2 regions of the Streptomyces sp. NPDC092045 genome follow, and region 1 is predicted to be linked to the other one. Evidence: riboswitches for the same ligand, from Rfam matches in the RefSeq annotation. Region 1 holds a riboswitch; the other holds the start of a gene.

Region 1 (4,956 bases):
GCTTCGGCTCGAACGCGCAGGCCATGGCCGCCGGGCTCGCCGTCCTCTCGGTGATGGAGGACGAGGGCACGGTCGCCCGCGCGCGCCGGATCGGCGACCTGCTCTCCGGCCGCCTGAAGGAGCTGGTGCCCCGGTACGAGCTGCTGCACGAGATCCGCGGGCGAGGGCTGATGATCGGCATCGAGTTCGGCCGGCCGTCCTCGCTCGGACTGCGCGGCCGCTGGACGATGCTCCAGGCGGCCCGCAAGGGCCTCTTCGCCCAGATGGTCGTCGTTCCGCTGCTCCAGCGGCACAGGATCCTCACCCAGGTCTCCGGGGACCACCTGGAGGTGATCAAGCTGATTCCGCCGCTCGTCGTCGACGAGGCGGACGTGGACCGGTTCGTCACCGCCTTCACGGCCGTCATGGACGAGGCCCACGGGGGCGGCGGGCTGATGTGGGACTTCGGGAAGACCCTGGTCAGGCAGGCGGTCGCCCAGCGCTGACGCGGGGCGGTCCCCGGCGCGGACCGCCCTTCCGGGTTTGCCTCCGGGGCAAGAAATTTGCCTCGGAGGCACGATTCTGGCGGAATGGACGCATGGACCACGTCCCCGGGGCGCCCTCCCCGGACCACGCCGACTCCGGCGCCCTGCCCGACGTCGCCCCGCAGCTGCGGGCCCAGCGCCGCCGCCGGGGGCTCACCCTGGAGGCCGCCGCCCGGCGGGCCGGCCTCTCGCCGGCCCACCTCTCGCGCCTGGAGACGGGGAACCGGCAGCCCTCGCTGCCGATGCTGCTCGCCCTGTCCCGCATCTACGGTACGACGGTCTCCGAGCTCCTGGGAGAGGCGCCCCCCGAGCGCGATCCCGTGGTCCGGGCCGACCGCTCCGAGCCCGTCGAGGCCGACGGCTGGATCTACCGCCAGGCGGGCGGCGCCGGGCGCGCCCTCCAGTGCCTGCGGGTGCACGTGCCGTACGCCACCCGGGCCGACATCGTGCGCGTCCACCCCGGCGAGGAGTGGATCCACGTCCTGGAGGGCCGGGTGCGGCTCGCGCTCGGCGAGGCGGTCCACGTCCTCGATCCCGGGGACGGCGCGCACTTCGACTCGCTCACCCCGCACCGGATCGGCGCCGCCACCCCCGGCGGGGCCGAGCTGCTCTTCGTCCACACCCTGATGCAGAGCCCCGTCGCCGAGCTGTGCCTCGGTGACGGGACCCCGCACCGGCGCTGACCGCCGGAACGATTCTTCCGTGACGATTCTTCAGGAAAGGGCCGACATGTCCGAGAAGTCTTCATCCGTCACCGGCGAGGAGCGCGGGGAGGGCAAGTTCCCCAAGGGGCTGGTGCTCCGCCTCTTCGCCTACCTGATCGCCGGTCACCTCTTCGCCGGCTTCCTCTACCTGCTCTTCGCGATGGGCGCGAAGTGACGCCGAGCGGGCGCCGCCCGCTTCCTACGCCCCGGTGAGCAGGCGCTCCCGCAGCCGCTCGCGGGTCTCCGGGGACAGTGCGAGGCCTTCGGAGAAGTAGGCGTCCACCGAGCCCCAGGTCGTCTCGATCGTCTCGAAGGCGGCCCGCAGGTACTCCGCCCGCGCGTCGAAGAGCGGGGCCAGCAGCTCCATCACCTCGGGCCCCATGGCGTCCGGGGCGGTGGAGCTGCGGCGCACCTTGTAGCGGCGGTGCGGCTCGTTCGACTTCACGTAGTCGGCCTCGATCGCCGTCCGCTCGACCCCGACGGCGAGCAGGGTGATCGCGACGGCGAGCCCGGCGCGGTCCTTGCCCGCCGCGCAGTGCATCAGGGCCGGGACGCTCTCCTCCGCCATGGAGTGCAGGATCCGGCTGTGCTCCGCCGTCCGCTCGACCACCATCCGCCGGTACGAGTCGGACATCCGGGCCGCCGCCCTGCCGTCGCCGAGGATCTCCCTGAGCTGCGCGGTGTCGCCGTCGCGCACCAGCTTCCAGAACTCCTTGCCGTCGGCCGGGTCGTTGAGGGGTATGTTCACGTTCCGCACGCCGGGCAGCTCGACGTCCGGGCCCTCGATCCGCCGGTCGGCCTCGTTGCGGAAGTCGAAGACCGTGTGCAGCCCGAGCCCGGCGAGGAAGGCGGCGTCGTCCTCGGTGGCGTGGGCGAGGTGGCCGCTGCGGAAGAGGCGGCCGGGGCGGACCGCGCGCCCGTCCGTCGTCGGCAGGCCGCCCACGTCCCGGAAGTTGCGGACCTCCGTCAGCTCGGGCTCGTCGGCTTCTACGGGCGGGACCTGCGGCAGCTGCTGCGTCACGGATGCTCCTGGAAAGTCGGTGTTCGGATGCCCGACGCGAATCGGTTCCTGGGGCAATCATCCAGACGGGAGGGGTGCGGCGCACCCCCTCGGACGGGAATGAGCGATCTGTCCCAATTGAGGTATTGCGCATGCCGCGCCCCTATTGGGTCATTGCGTATAACGCGCCCTGTTTGCAGGCGAGATGGGATTCGGCGCGTGAGCAGGGTCATAGAAGTGACGGATCGTGGCCGGGAGTCCGGCGCGATTTCCGTACGGGAAAAGGGAGTCGGAGGAGCGTCGTCCACGGAGGGTGACCGGAATTCCGGCGGAACGATCTAGAGCGGAATGCCGGGGCAAAACGGCGGCTTGTTCGCGCCGACCCCGCTCGTCTAGCGTCACGCTCAATCCGGTCGGACCGCCGAATCCTGCCACCGTCCGGAATTCCACCCATCCCATGCGTGGCAGGAGCGGGGGACCCAGGAAGTACGCCGGTCCCGCGACACAGGACGGCTCGGGGTGAAGCCGCGCGCAAGCGCGGCCGGGCATCTCCAGTCCGAACCCGACAGCTCACCTCGCAGGCGCCGGAGAGGATTCGCCATGCCCGCGAAGGGTAAGCACCGCCGTCCCAAGAACAACCCCCTCACCCGCGGTTTCGCCGCCGCCGGTACGGGAGGCGCCGTCGTCGCCCTCCCGCTCCTCGGCGCCACGGGGGCCCACGCCGCCGAGCAGGCCGCCCCGGCCCCCGCCTCCGTCCGGTCCGCCGTCACCGCGCACGCCGTCGTGGCGAAGGCCGCCCCCGCGAAGGCCGCCGCCGAGACCGGACCCCGGACGTACTCCGTCGTCCCCGGCGACCACCTGTCGAAGATCGCCTCCGACCACCACCTCGCGGGCGGCTGGCAGAAGGTGTACGAGGACAACCGCCGGACCATCGGCGCGGACCCCTCGCTCATCCTGCCCGGCATGAAGCTCACCATCGGCGCCAAGGGCTCCGCCCCCGCCGGCCCGAAGAGCACCCACGGCGCCCAGGAGTCCGGCAAGAACGGCGACGACGCCCCCCGCGCCTCCCGCGAGAACCGCCGCGCCGCCGCCCCGGCCGCCGCCCCGAAGGCCGCGGAGCGCTCCACCGGCTCCTCGTCCCCCACCGGTTCCACCGCCTCCTCCTCCGGCTGGGTCGCCCCCGTCACCGGCGGCTTCTCCACCCCGTACCGCGCCTCCGGCTCCATGTGGTCCTCCGGCTACCACACCGGCGTCGACTTCATCGCCTCCTCCGGCACCACCGTCCGCGCCGTCGGCGTCGGCACGGTCGTCTCCGCCGGCTGGAGCGGCTCGTACGGCAACGAGGTCGTCATCAAGCACGCGGACGGCAACTACTCGCAGTACGCCCACCTCTCCTCCCTCTCGGTCTCGGCCGGACAGAGCGTCGACGGCGGGCAGCAGATCGGCCTCTCCGGCTCCACCGGCAACTCCACCGGTCCGCACCTGCACTTCGAGATCCGCACCACGCCGAGCTACGGCTCGGACGTGGACCCGCTGGCCTACCTGCGCCAGCACGGCGTCTCCGTCTGACGCTCTCCGGAACACCCCTTTCGGCGGCCCGGCACATCCGTGCCGGGCCGCCGGCCTATTCCGACTTGGCGGAATCTTTATCGGTGGCATATGTCACCCGTCGTCAACCCCTCCTTACGGTCGCGTAGGTCACACGCGAAAGGGAAGGATGTGCCCCCGTGGCAGACGATTCGAGATCAAGAGACAAGAACGCATTCGGGTCGTACGCGGCGATCGGTGACAGCTTCACCGAGGGCGTCGGAGACCCCGGCCCCGACGGGACGTACGTCGGCTGGGCGGACCGCTTCGCGGTCCTGCTCGCCGACCAGCTGCCGGAGCACGACGCCTTCCGCTACGCCAACCTGGCCGTACGCGGGCGCCTCCTCGACCAGATCGTGGCGGAACAGGTCCCCCGGGCGAAGGAACTCGCCCCCGACCTGGTGACCTTCTGCGCGGGCGGCAACGACATCATCCGCCCCGGCACCGACCCGGACGACGTGGCCGAGCGCTTCGAGCGCGCCGTCGCCGAACTGACCTCCGCCGTCGGGACCGTCATGGTGACCACCGGCTTCGACACCCGCGACGTCCCCGTGCTCCGGCACCTGCGCGGCAAGATCGCCACCTACACCGCGCACGTCCGCGCCATCGCGGACCGCCACGGCTGCCCGGTCCTCGACCTGTGGTCCCTGAAGTCCGTGCAGGACCGGCGGGCCTGGGACGGTGACCGGCTGCACCTCTCGCCCGAGGGGCACACCCGGGTCGCCCTGCGCGCCGCCCAGGTCATCGGCCTGCCGGTGCCCGCCGACCCCGACCAGGCGTGGCCGCCGGTCCCGCCGCGCGGCTCCCTCGAAGTGCGCCGCGACAACATCCAGTGGGCGCGGGAGTACCTCGTGCCCTGGATCGGGCGCCGGCTGCGCGGCGAGAGCTCCGGGGACCACGTCGAGGCCAAGCGCCCCGACCTGATGCCCCTCGGCGACCTCATGCCCCTGTAGCGGGCGGCGCGGCGGGGATCCGCTCCAGGACCCCGCCCGCGAACACGTCGTACAGCGGCAGCGTCTCCAGGTGGACGTAGCCGATGTGGCAGTCGCAGACGGCGAGGGGGCAGGCGCGGGGGCGCAGGGCGGCGCGGTACGAACCGTCGTACAGGTTCCCCAGTTCGGCCTTGACGAAGTGGCAGCGC
Region 2 (4,956 bases), on a different contig from region 1:
CCGCCAACTTCGGGAACGGGATGTACGGCGGCCTCCAGTTCACCCAGGGGGACTGGGAGCGCCACGGCGGTCTGGCGTACGCGCCCAGTGCCGACCTGGCCAGCCGCGCCCAGCAGATCGCCGTGGCCGAGAAGGCCCTCGCCAAGGGCAGCGACGCCTGGGGGACCTGCGCGCCGATCGCCGGCCTCACCAACGACGGGAGGCCCACCGGGGTCGACCCGGGTCCGGCCACCGCCCCGGCGCCCTCCGTGGCTCCCGTCCCCGAGTCGAACTGGAACTCGGGCTCGCCGGACGTCTCCGGGACCGCGCCGTCCACCGCGACGCCGAAGCCCCCGGCCGCGCCGTCCGCCCCCGCCACGTCCACGGCGCCGGCCGCGCCGACGGCTCCCGCCGCCCCGGCGGACCCGGCCGCGCCGTCCGCCCCCGCCACGCCGTCCGCGCCGACCGGGTCGACGGATCCGGCGGACCCGACGCTCCCGGCCGGCCCGACGCTCCCGGTGGACCCGACGGCCCCCGTCGCCCCCGACGGGTCCGCGACGCCCGGTACGCCCGTGACGCCCGGCGTTCCGGGGGACGAGGGCACGTCGGCCGCGCCCGGCACGGGCAAGCACCGGGGCGAGGCCGCTCCGGAGGAAACCGGCAAGCCGGACAGCTCCACCGAATCCGGTAGACACGCCTCGGGCAAGGACAAGTCCCTCGAAGAGTCCGAATCGCTCCCCGCTGCTGACGAAGCGAAGAATGCGGACACAACGGACAGTCAGGGCTCTTCGGGTGAATACGTCGTGCGTCCGGGTGACAGCCTTTCGGGTATCGCCCAGGCGAACGAACTGCCCGGAGGCTGGACCGCCCTCTACGACGCCAACAAGCGGACCGTGGGCATCGATCCGGACCTCATCCTCCCTGGTCAGAACCTCGATCTGACGGCGCGTCCGGACTCGGCGGAGGGGTAGTTCGCGGGCTTATGTCCGGTTCTGGACGAGTGAGACATGGGTCTCTTTGTCCCAACTGGCGTGCCGCGCCCGCAAACTCCGCTTCCGTCACCTCCTACCTGCGCAAACAGTCCCCTCCGAAGGGCAAGAAGAGGCGAAATTCGTCATATGAGCCTCTTTGAACTTCGGAGGGTTCTGTGTCTACGGTCATCACCGCTCGCCACCGCGGGCCCCGTCGACCGAAACGCCGAATCCTGCCGTCGGCCGACGGGAAAGTCGTCGCGCAAGCGCCGTAGGCAGGAGCGGGGGACCCAAGGTAAGTGCCGGCCCCGGCCGTCGAGAGACGGCCGACGACCGGCTTGGGGTGAAGCCGCGTGCTAGGACACGCGGCCGGGCAACTCTTCGGCCCGAACCCGACAGCTCACCTCGTAGGCGTCGGTGAGGAGAATTCCCATGCTGTTTTCCGTCAAGGGCAAACACCGCCGTCCCTCCAGGGCCACCCAGCTCGCCGCGCTCGTCGGCGTCACCGGCGTCGCCGTCGCCGCCCCGCTGATGACCGCGGGCACCGCCTCGGCCGCCACCTCCTCCGAGTGGGACCGCGTCGCCCAGTGCGAGTCCGGCGGCAACTGGTCCATCAACACCGGCAACGGCTACTACGGCGGCCTCCAGTTCTCGGCCTCCACCTGGGCCGCGTACGGCGGCACCGCCTACGCCTCGACCGCCGACCGGGCGTCGAAGTCCCAGCAGATCGCCATCGCCGAGAAGGTCCTCGCGGGCCAGGGCAAGGGTGCCTGGCCGAGCTGCGGCGTGGGCCTCTCCGGCGCCTCCTACGACGGCGGCTCCGCCGAGAGCGCGCAGGAGCAGCCGAAGCCGCAGAAGAAGCAGAAGAAGCAGCGCGCGGCCGAGCAGCCGACCACCCGCAGCGAGCAGCGCCAGGCCCCGAAGAAGGAGCGCCAGGCCGCTCCGAAGGCCGGGTCCGGGAAGACCGTCACCACCCCGACCGGCGAGACGGTCAAGAAGGGCGACGGCGAGTACAAGGTCGTGACCGGCGACACCCTCAGCAAGATCGCCGAGGCGCAGGGCGTCGAGGGCGGCTGGGCCGAGCTCTTCGAGCTCAACAAGGACGTCGTCGAGAACGCCGACCTGATCTACCCGGGCCAGCAGCTCCACCTGAAGTGAGCCCGGCGGGTCGCGTGAGTCCGGCGGCTCACGCGCCCCCGACGGCCCTCCCGCGGTGACTCACCCCGGTCCGGCGCGCCCGTCCCCCGTGCGCGCCGGACCGGGGTTCCGTCTTCCACCGGGGCCTCCCGGGACCCACCTGATGGTTACCGTCCAGTAGATACGGGGCCTTTCGCCCCGCTGTGCGTGCCCTTGGGTCCTTTTTCGTCCCAGGGGGCGGGCGCCCGGCCGGTCGGAGCCTCCGGGACGGTTAGGCTCTTGTCGCAAGGCCGAGCGACCCCGCACCGACCTTGCGTCACATCCAGCGTCACATCCCAGAAGGAGATGCTCGTGCCGTCCATCGACGTCGTCGTAGCCCGGGAAATCCTGGACTCCCGAGGCAACCCCACGGTCGAGGTCGAGGTCGGCCTCGACGACGGCAGCACCGGCCGTGCTGCCGTTCCGTCCGGCGCCTCCACCGGCGCGTTCGAGGCCCTCGAACTCCGCGACGGCGACCCCAACCGCTACCAGGGCAAGGGCGTCGAGAAGGCGGTCCTCGCCGTCATCGAGCAGATCGGCCCGGAGCTCGTCGGCTACGACGCCACCGAGCAGCGCCTGATCGACCAGGCCATGTTCGACCTGGACGCCACCCCGGACAAGTCCTCGCTCGGCGCCAACGCCATCCTCGGCGTCTCCCTCGCCGTCGCGCACGCCGCCTCCGAGGCCAGCGACCTCCCGCTCTTCCGCTACCTGGGCGGCCCGAACGCGCACCTGCTGCCCGTTCCGATGATGAACATCGTGAACGGCGGGTCGCACGCCGACTCCAACGTGGACATCCAGGAGTTCATGATCGCCCCGATCGGCGCGGAGTCCTTCTCCGAGGCGCTGCGCTGGGGCACCGAGGTCTACCACACCCTCAAGTCCGTCCTGAAGTCCAAGGGCCTCTCCACCGGGCTCGGCGACGAGGGCGGCTTCGCCCCGAACCTCGGCTCCAACCGCGAGGCGCTCGACCTCATCGTGGAGGCCATCAAGCAGGCCGGGTACGTGCCCGGCAAAGACATCGCGCTCGCGCTCGACGCCGCCGCCTCCGAGTTCTACAAGGACGGCACGTACGAGTTCGAGGGCAAGTCCCGCTCGGCCGCCGAGATGACCGAGTACTACGAGGAGCTCGTCGCCGCGTACCCGCTGGTCTCCCTGGAGGACCCGCTGTTCGAGGACGACTGGGCCGGCTGGAACATCATCACCGAGAAGCTCGGCGACAAGGTCCAGCTCGTCGGCGACGACCTGTTCGTCACCAACCCGGAGCGCCTGGTCCGCGGCATCGAGGAGAAGTCCGCGAACGCCCTGCTGGTCAAGGTCAACCAGATCGGCTCGCTGACCGAGGCCCTCGACGCCGTCGAGCTCGCCCAGCGCAGCGGCTTCAAGTGCATGATGTCCCACCGCTCCGGCGAGACCGAGGACGTCACCATCGCCGACCTGGCCGTCGCCACCAACTGCGGCCAGATCAAGACCGGCGCCCCGGCCCGCTCCGAGCGCGTCGCCAAGTACAACCAGCTGCTGCGCATCGAGGAGATCCTCGACGACGCCGCGGTGTACGCCGGCCGCAGCGCCTTCCCGCGCTTCAAGGGCTGACACCCGCTGCGCCCTTCCACAGGGCGGCTTCCGTACGTCCCCGTACCCGGTCCCGTACCGTGTGCGGGGACGTCCGCGTGAACAGGGGAGGCGACACGACATGGCCGTGAAGGACCGGGACCGGTTCTCGACCGCGACCCGGCTCAGGCTGCTCGGCGAGCAGACCGCCGCCCGTGTCTACCGCTCCCAGACCCGCCGCCAGGCCCGCCGCTCCCGGCTCACCGGCCGCGCGGCCTTCCTGGCGCTCGTCGTCTGCTCCCTGGTGGTGGCCCTCGCCTATCCCATGCGGAGCTACGTCTCCCAGCAGGGCGAGATCGCCGAGCAGGAGCGCCGGGCCGCCGAGGCCGCCCGGCGGGTGCAGGAGCTGAGGGACGAGAAGGCCCGCCTCCAGGACCCGGCCTACGTCCGCCGCCTCGCCCGCGAGCACCTGCACTACGTGCTTCCCGGCGAGACCGGCTTCACCGTGAACGACCCCGGCGCGGAGCAGCGGCCCCGCGCCGACCAGGGAGCGGCGGACCGCCCCTGGTACGACAACCTCTGGGACGGCGTGGACAACGCCGACCGCCGCTGACCCCCGTACGACCGACGACCTAGGCAACCAAGGCAGACATGCAAACGCCCCCTCCGCAGACCGAACGCACCGAGCCCACCGAGGCGGACGTCGCCGCCTTCGAGCTCCAGCTCGGCCGGCCGCCCCGCGGCCTGCGCGCCATCGCGCACCGCTGCCCCTGCGGGCAGCCGGACGTCGTCGAGACCGCGCCCCGGCTCCCCGACGGCACCCCCTTCCCCACCACGTACTACCTGACCTGCCCCCGGGCGGCCTCGGCCATCGGCACCCTGGAGGCCAACGGGGTCATGAAGGAGATGCAGGCCCGGCTCGCCACCGACCCGGAGCTCGCCGACGCCTACCGGGCCGCGCACGAGGACTACCTCGCCCGCCGCGACGCCATCGAGGTCCTGGAGGGCTTCCCGAGCGCCGGCGGCATGCCGGACCGGGTCAAGTGCCTGCACGTCCTCGTCGGCCACTCGCTGGTCGCGGGCCCGGGCGTGAACCCGTTCGGCGACGAGGCGCTCGCGATGCTGCCGGAGTGGTGGGCCAAGGGCCCGTGCGTCACGCCGTGCGGCGACGAGGAGAAGGAGACCGCCGAATGACCAGGGTCGCCGGAATCGACTGCGGCACGAACTCCATCCGCCTGCTCGTCGCCGACGTGCACCCGGAGACGGGCGAGCTGGTCGA

The links. Region 1 has a riboswitch for cyclic di-AMP ahead of ACIQKA_RS12300 (peptidoglycan DD-metalloendopeptidase family protein). Riboswitches for the same ligand answer to the same signal wherever they lie in the genome.
Region 2: it holds a riboswitch for cyclic di-AMP, as region 1 does, so the genes downstream of both, ACIQKA_RS33145 (transglycosylase family protein) here and ACIQKA_RS12300 (peptidoglycan DD-metalloendopeptidase family protein) in region 1, are expected to answer to the same signal.

The regions. Positions count from the first base shown of each region.
Region 1 covers NZ_JBIVSC010000003.1:484,625-489,580, reverse strand. The annotation lists gene ACIQKA_RS12320 (aspartate aminotransferase family protein) at 1-485, shown strand, start outside; gene ACIQKA_RS12315 (helix-turn-helix domain-containing protein) at 578-1,207, shown strand; gene ACIQKA_RS12310 (DUF6126 family protein) at 1,254-1,403, shown strand; gene ACIQKA_RS12305 (tyrosine-protein phosphatase) at 1,428-2,249, opposite strand; cyclic di-AMP (ydaO/yuaA leader) riboswitch at 2,666-2,825, shown strand; gene ACIQKA_RS12300 (peptidoglycan DD-metalloendopeptidase family protein) at 2,829-3,797, shown strand; gene ACIQKA_RS12295 (SGNH/GDSL hydrolase family protein) at 3,956-4,768, shown strand; gene ACIQKA_RS12290 (STM4011 family radical SAM protein) at 4,755-4,956, opposite strand, start outside.
Region 2 covers NZ_JBIVSC010000029.1:40,705-45,660, reverse strand. The annotation lists gene ACIQKA_RS33150 (transglycosylase family protein) at 1-950, shown strand, start outside; cyclic di-AMP (ydaO/yuaA leader) riboswitch at 1,165-1,379, shown strand; gene ACIQKA_RS33145 (transglycosylase family protein) at 1,383-2,108, shown strand; gene eno (phosphopyruvate hydratase) at 2,433-3,719, shown strand; gene ACIQKA_RS33135 (septum formation initiator family protein) at 3,820-4,290, shown strand; gene ACIQKA_RS33130 (DUF501 domain-containing protein) at 4,329-4,871, shown strand; gene ACIQKA_RS33125 (exopolyphosphatase) at 4,868-4,956, shown strand, end outside.